DNA from 3 places in the Mesorhizobium sp. M1423 genome. Region 2 is predicted to be linked to each of the others. Evidence: riboswitches for the same ligand, from Rfam matches in the RefSeq annotation. Region 2 holds a riboswitch; each other region holds the start of a gene.
The links. A riboswitch is a leader RNA that binds a small molecule or an ion and turns the genes downstream of it on or off. The one in region 2 is predicted to bind cobalamin.

Region 1: another riboswitch for cobalamin. It lies ahead of NKG95_RS33220 (CbtB domain-containing protein); the one in region 2 lies ahead of metE (5-methyltetrahydropteroyltriglutamate--homocysteine S-methyltransferase).
Region 3: another riboswitch for cobalamin. It lies ahead of NKG95_RS03135 (DUF1636 family protein); the one in region 2 lies ahead of metE (5-methyltetrahydropteroyltriglutamate--homocysteine S-methyltransferase).

What each region holds. Positions count from the first base shown of each region.
Region 1 is NZ_JAMYKU010000052.1:51-5,106, reverse strand. It holds gene NKG95_RS33230 (MFS transporter) at 104-1,303, shown strand; gene NKG95_RS33225 (aromatic ring-hydroxylating oxygenase subunit alpha) at 1,282-2,475, opposite strand; cobalamin riboswitch at 2,616-2,811, shown strand; gene NKG95_RS33220 (CbtB domain-containing protein) at 2,848-3,027, shown strand; gene NKG95_RS33215 (CbtA family protein) at 3,043-3,819, shown strand; gene cobU (bifunctional adenosylcobinamide kinase/adenosylcobinamide-phosphate guanylyltransferase) at 3,812-4,333, shown strand; gene cobO (cob(I)yrinic acid a,c-diamide adenosyltransferase) at 4,335-4,958, shown strand.
Region 2 is NZ_JAMYKU010000019.1:70,419-75,474, reverse strand. It holds gene metE (5-methyltetrahydropteroyltriglutamate--homocysteine S-methyltransferase) at 6-2,351, opposite strand; cobalamin riboswitch at 2,447-2,647, opposite strand; gene NKG95_RS22675 (hypothetical protein) at 3,203-3,457, shown strand; gene NKG95_RS22670 (helix-turn-helix transcriptional regulator) at 3,775-4,608, opposite strand; gene NKG95_RS22665 (MFS transporter) at 4,671-4,922, opposite strand.
Region 3 is NZ_JAMYKU010000002.1:60,637-65,692, reverse strand. It holds gene NKG95_RS03145 (cobaltochelatase subunit CobN) at 1-1,254, opposite strand, end outside; gene cobW (cobalamin biosynthesis protein CobW) at 1,273-2,325, opposite strand; gene NKG95_RS03135 (DUF1636 family protein) at 2,322-2,756, opposite strand; cobalamin riboswitch at 2,795-2,998, opposite strand; gene NKG95_RS03130 (winged helix-turn-helix domain-containing protein) at 3,028-4,227, opposite strand; gene NKG95_RS03125 (NADH-quinone oxidoreductase subunit A) at 4,564-4,929, shown strand; gene NKG95_RS03120 (NuoB/complex I 20 kDa subunit family protein) at 4,920-5,056, shown strand, end outside.

The sequences.
Region 1 (5,056 bases), on a different contig from region 2:
TTTTTGCCGTGAAGGCGTCGGTTTCCTGTTACCCGGCCAGGAATCGCCGCGGCAGATTTGTGCTCCAAACCCTGCTTTGGGCGATTCTGCTTCGGGGAAAGCAATGGCTACCCATGTGCGCCATCCTATCTGGCTTGCGGCCTTGCGGCCGGCGGATGCACGCACCTTCGCCTCGCTTTATGCGGTCGAATCGTTCGCGCGCGCCACCGTCTCCAGCGTCATCCCGATCCAGGCCTATGAGATCCTGCACAACGAGCAGATCGTCTCGATCCTCTACACGGTCGTGGCAATGCTCGGCCTCTCGGCGACGCTGTTCATGCCGATGCTGATCCGGCGCTTTGCCCGGCGCTGGGTCTATACCGCCGGTGCCTGCCTGCTGGCCGTCGGCTCGCTGTTCTTCGTCACTCATACGCTTGCCGGCCAAACGGTCGGCATGCTCTGCCGCGTCATCGGCGCCAGCGCGCTGGCGATCACGCTCAACCTCTACATCATGGACCATATCCGCAAGACCGATTTCATGCAGGCCGAGTCGCTGCGCATGGCGTGGTCGATGCTTGCCTGGACCGCCGGGCCGACGCTCGGCATTTTCCTCTACACGCGTTTCGGCATCTATGCCGCGCATGGCGCGGTGGCCGTCTTCGCCATGGCCCTGCTGGCGCTGTTCTGGACTTACCGGCTTGGCGACAACCCGTCGATCCGCCCGGGCAAGACCCGGCCGGTCAATCCGCTGGCCAATATCGGCCGCTTCGTCGCGCAGCCAAGGCTGAGGCTGGCCTGGCTGATCGCCTTCGGCCGTTCCTGCTTCTGGACGACGTTCTTTGTCTATGGGCCGCTGTTCATGGTGATCACCGGCGAGGGCGCGCTCGCCGGTGGCCTCTTGGTTTCGGCCGGCAATGCGCTTTTGTTCATGGCCATCTTTTGGGGCAGGGCGGGAAAGCGTTTCGGCGGCCGGCGCACCATGACGTTTGCCTATTTCGCCATGTCGGCGACGCTGCTGGCGGCCGGCGCCGTCGGCGAGGCCGCGCCGCTCGTCACCGGCGCGTTGCTGCTTTGCGGTGCCTTCTTCACCATCGCGCTCGATGCGCTGGGCTCGACCGCATTCATGCGCTCGGTGCGCTCGTATGAGCGGGCACAGATGGCGGCGGTCTACCGCACCTATCTCGACTTTTCCGAGCTGACGCCGCCGCTGGTCTATTCGGTGGTGCTGGCGTTCTTTGGCCTGGGCGCGGTTTTCGCGACGCTCGGTGTTCTGGCCGCCGCCTGCGGTTTCGTCACCTGGCGCTATCTGCCCAAATCGCTTTGATGTTCAATTGCCGCATGCCGCTCGCGCACCCAGTTGTGGAAGCGGTGCAAGTCATATTCCTCGGGCATCAGCACGCCGGCCTTGTGGCGCATCGAGCGCAAGCCCTTCTGGTTGACCTCGCAGATATCAGCGTCTTCCTCAAGCACCTGGGTACCGAAGGCGACGATGTTGTCGATATCCGCTGTCGGATCGGCGAGCGCTTCGGGCGAAAAAAGCCATTCGGCGGTGAGTTCGGTCTGCTCCGGCCCAAGCGGCACCAGCCGCATGGTCCTGACATAGTCGACATGGCCGACGACGAACATCGACGGCAGGCTGGTGGCATAGGTCTGCCCGGCAGCACGCTCGGCCGGCGTCAGGCTCGAAAAGACCGAGCCGTGGACGCGCCCGTCGCGCGACCAGGTTTCGGCCCCGGCCCGCAAGCCGCCGGCAAATTCCGGCGCGTCATTGTCGGCGTGGCGCGCCCATTCGGGGTCGTCGTGCCGGCCCATCAGGCCGCGGCCATAGATCGGCACCAGCCGCGACAGGTCCTTGTGGACGCCGGGGCAGTGCAGGCACTCGTTGAAGTTGTCCCAAAATATCTTCCAGTTGCAGTTCATAACCTTGCGCAGCACATGGCCGCTCAGCAGCGTTTCCAGCGGCCAGTTGGCGAGGTTGCCTGATGCCGGATCGAAGGATGTTTCAGCCGAACCGGCAGCGTCTTCCGCGAGGTTGACGAAAACGAAACCGCTCCACACCGACAGTGCTACGCGGTAGAGCGGATGATCGGCCTTGTCGAAACCATCCGGCAGCGATTTCGATGGCACGCGCACCAGATCGCCGCGCAGCGAATAGGACCAGGCGTGGTAGGGGCAGGTGATGAGCCGCGCCTTCAGCCGTCCTTCGCTCTGCTGGCAAAGCTGCGAGCCGCGATGCCGGCAGGTGTTGTGGAAGGCGCGCAATTCGCCGGTCTCGTCGCGCAGCACGACGATCTCCTGCGTGCCTATGCGAAACGTCCTGAATGCCAGCGGCTGGGCAAGGTCGGCCTCGCGGCAGACCAGCAGCCAGTTGCGATACCAGATGGCCTCGAGATCGCGCTGATAGCCTGCGATGTCCCAATAGGCCGATGACGGCAGCGTCGACTCGGCCCGCGTCAGGCCGTTATAGGGACCGCGCTCATTCGGGCTGGGTTGCATGCCGGCTTCCTCCCCATCCGCCAGCCGACACCCGGCTGTGAGAATTGTCAATTGCGGCGCCGGCCGGCGGGCTTGGCGAGGCGGCGCATTCGCCACACGATCCGGCGGAATTTGGTTTGCCGGGCGCGGCGATTCTGCCTATAGTCGCTGATGTCGTCGGTTCCGTTTGGAACCAAGAGGGAATGCGGTGCGGGCGAAATTCTTGCCCAATGCCGTGGCTGCCCCCGCAACTGTGTGCGGTAGTCCTCTCCATATGCCACTGAAGATGTTCTTCGGGAAGGTGGGGAAGGGCGCTGATCCGCGAGCCAGGAGACCTGCCGGCGACAGGAAACTGACTTCTATGCCCTCGGGTGGAGGGCGAAAGGACAAGACATGAATACCGCTTCCGTCTCGCTCGGCGCTTCCGTCTCCTCGCAGTCGCGTTTCATGCAGCTGGCGCTTGCTGCATTCCTCGGCATTTTCGTCATGGGCTTTGTCGGCTTCTCGCACATCGATGCGGTCCACAATGCCGCGCACGACTATCGCCATTCGATGGGCTTTCCCTGCCACTGACAAGGGGCTGACATCATGACAATGTTTCGCAACGTCGTGTTCATCGCGGCGATCGCAGGGCTCGTGGCCGGCGTCGTTCTCGCCTGCATGCAGGCCTATGCCACGGTGCCGCTGATCCTGAAGGCGGAAGTCTACGAACAGGCCGGCGGCGGCCATGACCATGCCGCCGCACCTGCGGCACCGGCCGCCACGGGCACGATGGCTATGAGCAGCGCCGCGCCGGCACCGGCTGAAGCAATGGCTCCGGCTGAGGACGAAGGCTGGGCGCCGGCCGACGGTTTCGAACGCTTTGCCTTCAGCGTCGTTGCCAATATCGTCACCGGCATCGGCTTCGCACTGATCCTGGTTGCGGTTTCGGAATTCGCCGGCGGCATCGGCAATTGGCGCCAGGGCCTGTTCTGGGGGCTTGCCGGCTTTGCCGTGTTCACGCTGGCGCCCGGCCTCGGCCTGCCGCCGGAACTGCCAGCGATGCCGGCGGCCGACCTTGTCCAACGCCAGATCTGGTGGTGGGCAACGGTGGTGGCGACCGCGGCCGGTCTCGGCCTGCTTGCGTTCCGCAGATCGCTGCCGCTGGCGGTCCTTGCGGTGGCGTTGATGGTGGCGCCGCATATTGTCGGCGCGCCGCAGCCCGACAGCTTCGAGACGACAATCCCGGAAGGCCTGCATCATCAGTTCGTGGTGGCGGTGACGCTGACCAATCTGGTGTTCTGGCTGGTGCTCGGCGCGGTCGTCGGCGTGGTGCGCGGCCGCTTCACCGGCACGGCGACCAGCCTGCGCGACAGCTTTGCCTGACCGCGCTGCCGGGGCGCTGACCCTGATCATCGGCGGTGCGCGCTCCGGCAAGAGCGTGCATGCCGAGAGGCTGGTGAGTGCCTGTCCGGCGCCATGGAGCTATATCGCGACGGCGCAAGCCTATGACGAGGAGATGCGCGAACGGATCGCGCTGCACCGCTCGCGCCGCAGCGCCGGCTGGACGACCATCGAGGCGCCGCTCGACCTTGCCGGCGCGATCGAGGCACTGCCTGACGGCCAGCCGGTGCTGATCGATTGCCTGACGCTGTGGCTGACCAACCATATGCTGGCCGAACATGATGTCGAGGCCGAATGCCGAAGGCTGGCAGATGTGCTGTCGCGGCCGCGTGGACCCTGGTTCGTGGTGTCCAACGAGGTCGGCCAGGGCATCGTGCCGGAGAATGCGCTGGCAAGACGGTTTCGCGACGCGGCCGGCCGGTTGAACCAGGACGTTGCCGCCGTCGCTGACACCGTGCTTTTGATGGTGGCGGGGCTGCCGCTCAGGGTGAAATGACATGGCTGATACCGACCACATCGATCCCAAGGACGAGGAACGCCACCGCGCGAAGATGGCCAAGCGCAAGGCGGTGCAGGACGCCGAGGTTGCAGCCAAGACGGTCGAGAAAGGGCTGTTGATCGTCAACACCGGTCCGGGCAAGGGCAAGACCACGGCCGCCTTCGGGCTGGCGCTCAGAATGCTCGGCTACGGCAAGCGCGTCGGCGTCGTCCAGTTCATCAAAGGCAAATGGCACACCGGCGAGAAGGATGCTTTTGCCTGCTTCGGCGACCGCGTCGTCTGGCACGCCATGGGCGAGGGCTTTACCTGGGAAACGCAGGACCTGAAGCGCGACATCGCGGCCGCTGAGGCCGCCTGGGCCAAGGCGCTCGAGCTGATGGCCGAGCCGTCGATCAGCCTCGTGGTGCTCGACGAACTCAACATCGCGTTGCGCTACGATTATCTCGACCTCGAAAAGGTGGTCGCAGCGCTGAAGGCGCGTCGCGAGGGCCTGCATGTCGTCGTCACCGGCCGCAATGCCAAGCCGGTATTGGTCGAGGCAGCCGATCTGGTCACCGAGATGGGCGTGACCAAGCACCACTTCTCCGCCGGCGTGAAGGCGCAGCAAGGGATAGAGTTCTGAGGGGTTTGGCGATCGGGGAAGGGCGTTTCGGAGCAGGCGGCGCCGGCGAAGCTGCCGATCTCCCCCCTTGCGGGCCTGTTGCGTAATTCGCTGATTGT
Region 2 (5,056 bases):
CCGGCCTACACTTTCTCCCGGAGCGCGCGTGCTGCAGCAACCATGTTCATGAGGGCAGGGCGGACCTCCTCCCACTTGCGGGTTTTGAGGCCACAGTCCGGGTTTACCCACAGTTGGGCATCGGACAGTCGCTCGCGGGCAAGCATGACGAGATCCGAAATCTCGCCGACTTCCGGGACCCGTGGTGAGTGAATGTCGTAGACTCCGGGCCCGATTTCATTCGGATATTTGGAGCTCGTGAAGGCGTCCAGCAGTTCCATTTTCGAGCGCGACGTCTCAATCGAAATGACATCCGCATCCATTTCAGCGATCGCGTCGATGATCTCGTTGAACTCCGAATAGCACATGTGGGTATGGATTTGAGTCGCGTCCTTTACACCCGTTGAAGCGATCCGGAAGCATTCGACAGCCCAGTCGAGATAGTCGTTCCAATCAGACTGGCGCAGTGGCAATCCTTCGCGAAACGCGGCCTCATCGATCTGGATCATCCTTGCGCCGGACCATTCGAGATCCGTCACTTCGTCGCGGATGGCGAGCGCGATCTGGCGGCATGCTTCGGAGCGGGGTACGTCGTCGCGAACAAATGACCAGTTGAGAATGGTCACTGGGCCTGTGAGCATTCCCTTCACAGGGTTTTCCGTAAGCGACTGGGCGAACTGCCACCAGCGCAGCGTCATCGGATTGGGCCTCGATACGTCGCCGAAGATGATGGGGGGGCGCACGTAACGCGACCCATAGCTCTGCACCCAGGCATGCTGGGTGAAGGCGAAGCCGGACAGCTGCTCGCCGAAATGCTGTACCATGTCGTTTCGTTCGAACTCACCGTGCACCAGCACGTCCAGCCCGATCTCTTCCTGCCAGCGAATTGCAGCCTCGATCTCCTTCTTCAGGAAGGTCTCGTAGTCGACATAGCTCAGCTGGTCCTTCGCATGAGCGGCCCGCGCCCTGCGTACCTGCGGCGTCTGCGGGAAGGACCCGATGGTCGTCGTCGGGAACGGCGGCAGCCCGAGCGTGCCGGCCTGGACTCTGGAGCGCTCGGCAAAAGCGCTCTCTCGTCGCTTCATGCTGTCGTCAATGCTGGCGATCCGCCCCTCAACCAGCGGGTCATGGATCTTCGTGGATGTCACGCGAGTGGCGGCAGCCTCGGCAGACGCTTTCAACGCGCCTGCCACCGCATCCCTGCCTTGGGACAGGGCCCGGGCAAGCAACACCAACTCGTCGGTCTTCTGGGCCGCGAAGGCGAGCCACGACCTGATGTCCGCGTCGAGTTCCGTCTCCATGCGGAGGTCGATCGGCACATGCAGCATCGAGCAAGAAGGCGCGATCTCGACGCGGTCCAAGGGCCAGCCGGCGACGATCGGTTTGATGCGGTCGAGAATGGCGGGCAGGTTCGCACGCCAGACGTTGCGGCCATCGATCAAGCCAAGCGAGAGCACCAGATCCTTCGGTGCGAGCCGACCCACCGTTTCCAGCTGCTCGGGAGCGCGCACGAGATCAATATGCAGCCCGGCCAGGGGCAGAGAAACCGCGGTTTCGAGATTGTCTCCCAGCGGCCCGAAATAGGTAGCCAGCATGATCTTCAGCTCGGGCGCGGCTTTTGACAGCTGGCCATAGGCGAATTCGAACGCAGCTCGTTCATTCGGGTTCAGATCGAGGACAAGCGCTGGCTCATCGATCTGCACCCAGTCGGCTCCAGACAGCTTCAGCCTCTGCAGGAGTTGCTCGTAGACGGGCAGCAGCCGCGGCAGGAGCGCGATGGGATCGAATCCTTCGGCAGGCGATTTCGCCAGCTTGAGGAAGGTGATCGGTCCAAGGATGACTGGGCGTGTGTGAACGCCGAGAGCTTTAGCCTCGATGAAGTAATCGACCGGTTTCGTCGACGAGAGGGCGAACGTCTGATCATCGTTGAGTTCCGGCACAATGTAGTGATAGTTGGTGTCAAACCACTTGGTCATTTCCATCGCGGTTACATCAGACCGATGAGCCGCCTGCTGGTGACCAGCGTGTCGACAATCCTCCGTCTGACCCTGGTTGCCCCGCGCCATTGCGAAGTAGATGTCAAGTGGAACCTCGCCGCTATTCCAGCCGTAACGGGATGGAACGGCGCCGACCATGGCTGCGGTGTCGAGCACATGGTCGTAGAGCGAGAAGTCGTTCGACGGGATTTTCGACACGCCGCGATCGTGCTGCTCCTCCCAGCTAGCGGCACGGAGCGCCTTCGCGGTCGTGAGAAGGTCGGCAGCGGACGATTTTCCGGACCAGTAGCTTTCAAGCGCGAATTTCAGTTCTCGCCGACGACCGAAGCGGGGCACGCCGAGCGTTGCTACAGGAATTTGCTGAGAGACACTCATGCCAGACCCCGATGGTTGGGGCGTCGGTGACAAGGAAGGCGCTAGCAGGCCGGCACGAACGCCAGGCTGCAGCGGCCACCGAGACACCCCGCCCGTGGACGTAATTCGCCGTGGCAGGTCTCCTGGCTCGCGGGGTCATAGCCTCTACCCGTCTTCCCAAGGCTATTCGCCTCAGTGACATGAGTGGGGTTGGCTCGCCGCTAACAGTTGCGGGGGCAGCGCCGGCATCGCACCGGCTTCCCTCTTAGCTCCGCTGCGGCAGCGCCGTACGGAGAACCACGACGCGGGAGACAATTACAGCAGTTCGCTTCTTTGTCAACGCCGCATAAAGAAATGTTTATGTCGTTATGTTAAATTTCCGTTGGCATGTTCCAAAGGTCGCCTCGAAAGCGAAAACTGTGGAAGCCTTGAGCGGCCGGTAAATCAAAGCAATGACGCACGGCGCCCTTGTCCAGGAGGATAGGAGTTCGTCGGCTGCCGGCAGCAAACATACCGGCAAGCGCCGTGGTGCTGCTTAGCGCATCATGCGAACCACCTCGGCGTCGAACTTCGGCTCCGAGGTTCCGACCGCTTCGTTGGTGATCTGCTCGCGACCATATTCGGCTCAATGGCGAGGCTGTTGCCCATGTGGAAGCTGTTGGCCGTGATGCCCTCGGTGATATGACACAACGATTTCGGGGGGAGCACACCGAGGCCAGGCGCAGCGGCGTGTTGCGAAGTGATCGAGGCCAATGTCTCGAACTGCTTGTTCGCAGCCCACCGGCTCAAGGTAACCCGGCTCAAACCACCGGGCCAGCTCAAGTCCTGTCCAAATGAGGCCTGAGCGGCAAATCGTCGTGCACGCGCACGGTTTGGCGTTCGATCTTGTGATGCGTCTTGGGCGGACAATCGCCACGGTGCAGCGCGCAGAAGCGGTCCCCAATTGGGAAACCGAGGGCGGTGAGGGCAAGCCAGCGCCACAGGCGGAAGGGGACTTGGACCTGTTTGCCCTGCTGGACCACAAGTTCGCGACACAGGGCCTCAAGGAGAAGACCAAGAGTGATTATGCGCGGGACCTCGCCAAATTCATCAAAAGCAGCGGGCAGTCAAAGTTCGGCGCCGATTGACATGGAGATAGCCATCGCGGCGGACCGCCCAGGCGGACCGCAAGCCGGAATACAACCGGGTGCAGGCGGCCAACCTCGTCCACAAGATGGCGTCGGGCACACACCGGCGATGGGAGAGCGGACCGTGGAGTGCAGGAACTTCACGCCTATCCACGCTCCCGTGGACGTGTCCTGCGGCACATCGGCAGCGATATTGAGGAGGCAGTTGAGCTTCTGGTCGAGCACTCTTACCTGCCACTACCTACGCTTAACGTCATCTCGTACTGAAAACGCACCACGCAAGGTCGAGATGTAACATGCGCCCTTCGTGGATGGTTCTAAGCTTCCTCGGGCGCGGTCAATCTGTGATAACGGTCGCTTGGAACCTCCATCACCGCGACGCGATCAAGGTTGGCGTATCGCGCTCGGTAGTAACCTTCTTCCTCCACTTCGGCGAAACTACACTGGGGAACGTCAAAGGTCGCAGCTTCCAATCCGAAGAAAGTCGTAGCGGTTTCCTCATCCAAGAAGTTCCACTCATCTTCTCCGTCGTCATATGTGACGCGAACATAGGAGGCCATGCGCACGGCTTCCTGATCACCCATCTCTGCGATGATGGCATCGCATTCTTTCTTCAGCTTTCCTGAAACCTCACCCTTATCCCAGTCATCCAAAGCCCGATAGATTTCTGGATGATAATACTCTGGCATCTCCTCTACATCGTCACCGATAAGCTCAATGGTGCGGACATATTGCGGATTTATCAAGAGTATTTTGTTGTCAAGGCTCCAACAATACAGCCATGGCCTGCTTGTGTTATTTCTACGCAGATTATGAAGTTCCTTCAACTGACGTAAAATCGATTCACGCGCCTTTTCATCGATAGGATATTGGCGGCTGCCAAGAGTCGTCTTGATTCTGAGCGTGCCGTATCGCGTTTCGGCATCGGCAATTGCAAACGGGCTCGTGCGCCACTCCTCGACATCAATCTTCCAGCCCAGCAGCTCCTCGACCGTGCATTTCAACGTGAGACAAAGGTCCTTGATCTGCTCGACGTTCAACTGCGTTTTGCCTGTTTCCCAACGGGCCACAGTCTGTTGCGTCGTTGCCATCTGCTCTGCCAAATCTTTTTGAGTCATGCCCAGTCGAACCCTAAGCTCTTTCATGTTCATAACTCACCTCGCGTGTTCAACACACGCATTGTGGATGAATTAATCTAACACGTCAAGCGTGTTCAAAAATCGCAACATGTGTTTTTAGGGCGTCTTCGAGGCTCCGGCAGCCGTTCGTGACCACTTGCGCAAGACACAGGGCTGGTACACAGCACGAATGGGCGATCAAAAATTACTGCTGCGATGCTCGTCATCAGCCAAGCTGCCGCCGCACCTTCCACTAGGGTGCCAAGGTTCGAAATGAGTGCAGCCGACCATAGCGAACGGAAGGTCTTGTGCTCAAAAGGAACGAGTGAAGATGTTCTCTTCGCCATTGTGGGAAGCCTCGGGATTGACCGCGGGGCTGGATTTGTTTCGCCTCACTCAACCATGGCCTCGCCGTACAAGCCAAGCTGCCACAGTGCGCGCCTGCTAACCCAGAAAACTTGGCGGCCTTACAGGCATGCGC
Region 3 (5,056 bases), on a different contig from region 2:
TGGCCGGTTGGCGAAGGCGCGGAAGGCCAATGCCGGATCGATCTCGCTTTCGCTCTTGAAGGAAATGGCGCCGGCCAGGATGCGGCCGTCGAGCTCGGGCAGGACGACATGCATGGCAAGGTCGGCGGGCGCCAGGCCGCGCTGGTTGTTCTGCCAGATGTCGCGGCGGGTGGTCGCGACGACGATCTGGAACACCGGCACTCCGGCGCGGTCGAACAGCGTCTCGACGCCGGGTTCGGCGCCCGAGGCGAAAGCTGTGGCGGTGATGATGGCGGCAGGGTTCAGCGCGGCAAACGCGGTTTCGACAAAGGCGAGCGATGCCGGGTCCTTGAGGCTGGAGACGAAAATAGGCACGGGAACCATGCCGCGTACGCCCAGCGCTTCGAAAAGCGCGTCGATGGGCGCGACATCGGCGGCGAGCAGCATCGAGCGGTAGAACAGGATGGGGATGATGGGGGCGGGTTCGGCGGACGGTAGGTTTAGGCTGCGTTCCTTCGCGCCCCCCTCTGTCCTGCCGGACATCTCCCCCACAAGGGGGGAGATCGCCTGGTCATCGTCGCCTTCGTCAATGTTCGATGTTGCAGAAGTCGCGAGACGGTCAGTGACAGCCGATCTCCCCCCTTGTGGGGGAGATGTCCGGCAGGACAGAGGGGGGCGCGAAGGAATGCCGACGCTTGATAAGTCCATTCTTTCTATAACGCCGCGTCCCGGCTCGTAAAATCCCGCCTTTGGCACGCTGACAGGTTCAGCGACCGCCGCACCCGATCCGGCGAGACTTGCCAACCTCTGCACCAGCGCCGTCATATTCGCCGGGCCACCTTCGCGGAAATAGTCGAGCAGACCATCAAGTTCCTGGCGCGGCAGCGTCGAGCCTTCGATCAGCCGCAAATCCTCGTCGTGGCTCTCGCCCGGTAGGAGCGCCAGCTTAATACCGCGATTTCGCGCGACAACGGCAAGCTGGTCGCAGCCGTAGCGCCACCAGTCGTAACCGCCGAGGATGCGGACCAGGACGACCTTGGCGTGGCGGGCGACGCTGTCGATCCAGAGGTCGACGGACATCGGGTGGCGCAGGTCGCGCAAGGCGGCGAGCCGCATCGACGGCAGGCGGTCCGCATCTGCCTTCCACGCCGCCGCCAGCCCGGCGAGGTCGCTGTCGGTGAAGGACAGCGCCACGACATCCGCAGGCGTTTGCCTGAGATCGACAGGCTCGGCGAGATCGTCGAGCGAGGCGGATGTGGTGGTGAGGATGTGCATCGCGGCTCGTACCTGGGATCAGCCGGCGAGGATACGCTCGATCGCCGGGCGGTTCAGCCCTTTCAGGCCGATGACGACGAGGCGCGAGCGGCGATCGTCTTCAGCGGTCCAGGCGCGGTCGTAATAGTGGTTGACGCGCGGACCGACGGCCTGCAGCAAGAGCCGCATCGGCTTGCCGCCGACGTCGACGAAACCCTTGACGCGCAATACGTTTTCTTCCTCCGCCGCCGTGGCGACGCGTTGTGCCAGCTCGTCCGGGTCGGACACCGACGCAATGTCGATGACGAACGAGTCAAAGTCGTCATGTTCGTGGTCGAGCTCGTCGTCGTGATGGGTCTTGCGGTTCTCGATGTCGTCCTCGACGGTGAGACCAAGGCCGAGCAGCACCGACGGATCGACCTTGCCTTGCGAGGTCGGCACGATCCTCACCGCCCGCGCAACATGCTTGCCGATGACGGCATTGGCGCGCGCCGCGCCGGCTGCGTCCAGCAGGTCGCTCTTCGACAGGATGATCAGGTCGGCACAAGCGAGCTGGTCTTCGAACACCTCCTCGACAGGATCGTCATGGTCGAGCGTCTCGTCCTGCGCGCGCTGCGCCTGCAGGGCGTCCATGTCGTTGGCAACGCGGCCATCAGCCAGCGCCGGCCCGTCGACGACGGCGATGACGCCATCGACCGTGACGCGGCTTTTCACCGACGGCCACTGGAAGGCCTGGACCAGCGGCTTGGGCAGGGCCAGCCCGGACGTCTCGATCAGGATGTGGTCGACCTTCGGCGTCAGCGACAGGATCTGGTCGAGCGCGGGGACAAAGTCGTCGGCGACAGTGCAGCAGATGCAGCCATTGGCCAGCTCGACGATGTTTTCCTCGGGGCAAGTGTCGATGCCGCAGCCCTTCAGGATCTCGCCGTCGATGCCGATATCGCCGAACTCGTTGACGATGATGGCCAGGCGCTTGCCTTTGGCGTTTTCGAGCAAATGGCGGATCAGCGTCGTCTTGCCGGCGCCGAGAAAGCCGGTGACGACGGTGCAGGGGACGCGCGAAACGTTGGCGGCCGAATCTGGGGAAGTCATATCAAGTCCTTCAAAAGGTCGAGGGGAGGGATGCGGGCAACCAAGCCGCGCTTCAGGCAATCGGGACGGCCGCGCCACGGAATGAGGCCGTCCGTCGAAGTAGCGAACAGCTTTGCCCCCGTCACCAGATCGGTGCCGCTGGTCGTGGTCAGGTCGCCGAAGACATAGCTCCAGCAGCCGTCGCGCAGCATCGCGGCGCTGAGCCGGCGCTTGCAATTGCCGAGGCATTCGACGGTGCGGATTTTAATGTTTTCGCTGGAAGCGGCGCGGCGCGTGTCCTCGGCGAGCAGTTCGCCGGCGCGGGGATGAGCGTCCGAACCGGTCTCGTCACGGCAGGACGAGCAGACGATGACGGTGACGCCGGCCGGGGAATCACCATGGCCGGACAATAAATCCGCTGTCTCAGCCGGAAAACTGCTGTCGCGTTCCAAATCAGGCTCCTTGCCCGGAAAACCCGCCAGGCGATCGGATTCTTATGTCCTAGACGGCAGGTCTCCTGGCTCGCGGGTCATCGCCTGGGTGCCGCCTTCCCGGGAATATCCCAGTGGTTTTCGGCCTTGGCTCGTCGCTTACAGTTGCGGGGACAGCCGCGGATTTGAAATCGAGATTTCGCACCGCATTCCCTCTTGGCCCTTGCCGTTGCGGGCAGGGGACCGTCTGGAACGGATTTAGGCTTGTGGAGGCAGTCGTGTCAACGCACGTCTATGACGCGGCGATATCTGCGAGCGGCTGGCCGAGGTCGCCGGCAGCCGTCACCTCGATGCGCTCGAGCCCGAGCCAACCCTGCATCTGCTTCAATTCCTCGAAAAGGGCGGCGGCAGTTTGCGGCGGGGCGCCGGGCTCCGAATAGGCGGCATGGACGCGCAATACGCCGGCCGGGCGGTCGGCCCTGAGGTCGACGCGCCCGACGATGCTGTCGCCGAGCAGGAACGGCAGCACATAATAGCCATACTGGCGCTTTTCGGCCGGCGTGTAGATCTCGATGCGGTAGTGGAAGTCGAACAACCGCTCGGTGCGCGACCGCTCGAAGACGACGGGATCGAACGGCGCAAGCAAGGCGCGCGCCTCGATCCTGCGCGGCAAACGGGCGTCCTTGTGGAGATAGGCTGTTTTGCTCCAGCCTTCGACGCTCACCGGCAACAGGTCGCCAGCCTCGACCAGTTCCTCGATGCGGCCCTTGATGTCGGCGGGCGAGAGGCGGAAATAGTCGCGCAGATCGCCCGCCGTGGCGACGCCATGGGCGCGGGCGGAGATGCGCAGCAGTTCGCGGTGGGCGTCCGCGGGGGACGGAACTGGCAAAGCGAGTACCGTTGGCGGCAGCACGCGCTCCGGCAGATCGTAGAACCGCTCGAAACCACGCCGGTGCGCCGTGGTGATGCGGCCCGCCCAGAACAGCCATTCGAAGGCATGCTTGGCATGGCTCCAGCCCCACCAGCCGCCCGAGCCCTTCTGGCCTTCGAAAGCCGACGCCGCGATCGGGCCTCGTTCAGCGACCTCGCGATAGATGTCCTCAATGTAGGCGGCGTGCTCGCGGCCCCATTTTGCCAGTCCGCTGTACATTTCCTCGCCGCGCTCGGCCCGCTGCATGCGCCAGCGCATCAGCGGATAGGTCTCGACGGGTAGGAACGAGGCTTCATGCGCCCAATATTCGAAGACCATGCGCTTGCGTGTCACCGCGGCGTCGTCGAGCAGCGCCAGCTTGTAGGGGCCAAGCCGCGAATAGAGCGGCATATAATGGGCGCGAACCACGGCGCTGACGGAATCGATCTGCAGCAGGCCGGTACGGGCAAGCACCCGGGCCAGATGCCGGCGGTCAGGCGTGCCGCTGGGGCGCGGGTCATTGAATCCCTGTGCCGCAAGCGCAATGCGACGGGCCAGGGCAAGCGAGATTTTTTCCTTCATGAAGGCGGTATCCGGACGATGTTAGACAGAGAAAATGACCTGCGATTCCGCCCCATGCTAGCAAGGTTTTGGCGGCATCTATGTCAGGAGAGAAAAGTGGAGTGAAAAGTGAAGGAAATCAAACAGGAGCGGATCGGACCAGTTTTCCCGGATATGCCGTCCAGCACCGCGATTTGAACAAGGTTTGACTTGCTTCGCCGAAAGCGCTGCGCTAACCCTCGCCGCGTTGCAGCATAGAGCCCCCTTAAAACGGTTCAGTGGTTAATCTGTCACGCTTCCGCAAGTGGGTCCGGTGCTGTAATCAGAGTGGATTGGCCGCCAACGGAAAACTGCAGCATGAACGCACTTTTAGGTTCGTACCTGCCCATCGTCCTGTTCATCGGCGTGGCGCTGGTCGTCGGCCTGGCGCTGCTCGCCGCACCGTTCCTGGTGGCTTACCGCAACCCCGATCCGGAAAAGCTTTCCGCCTATGAGTGCGGCTTCAACTCGTTCGACGACGCCCGCATGAAGTTCGACATCCGCTTCTACCTGGTGTCGATCCTGTTCATCATCTTCGATCTGGAGGTGGCCTTCCTGTTTCCTTGGGCAGTGTCGTTCAGTCAGATCGGCATGCTCGGTTTCTGGTCGATGATGGTGTTTTTGGCGGTGCTGACCATCGGCTTTGCCTATGAATGGAAAAAAGGAGCGCTGGAATGGGATTGAACGACAGTTCCGGCACGCTCGTCGCGCCGAAGCCCAAGGGCCTCATCGACCCCAACACCGGCAGACCGGTGGGGGAGGATGATCCGTTCTTCCTGGAGATCAACAACGAACTCGCCGACAAGGGTTT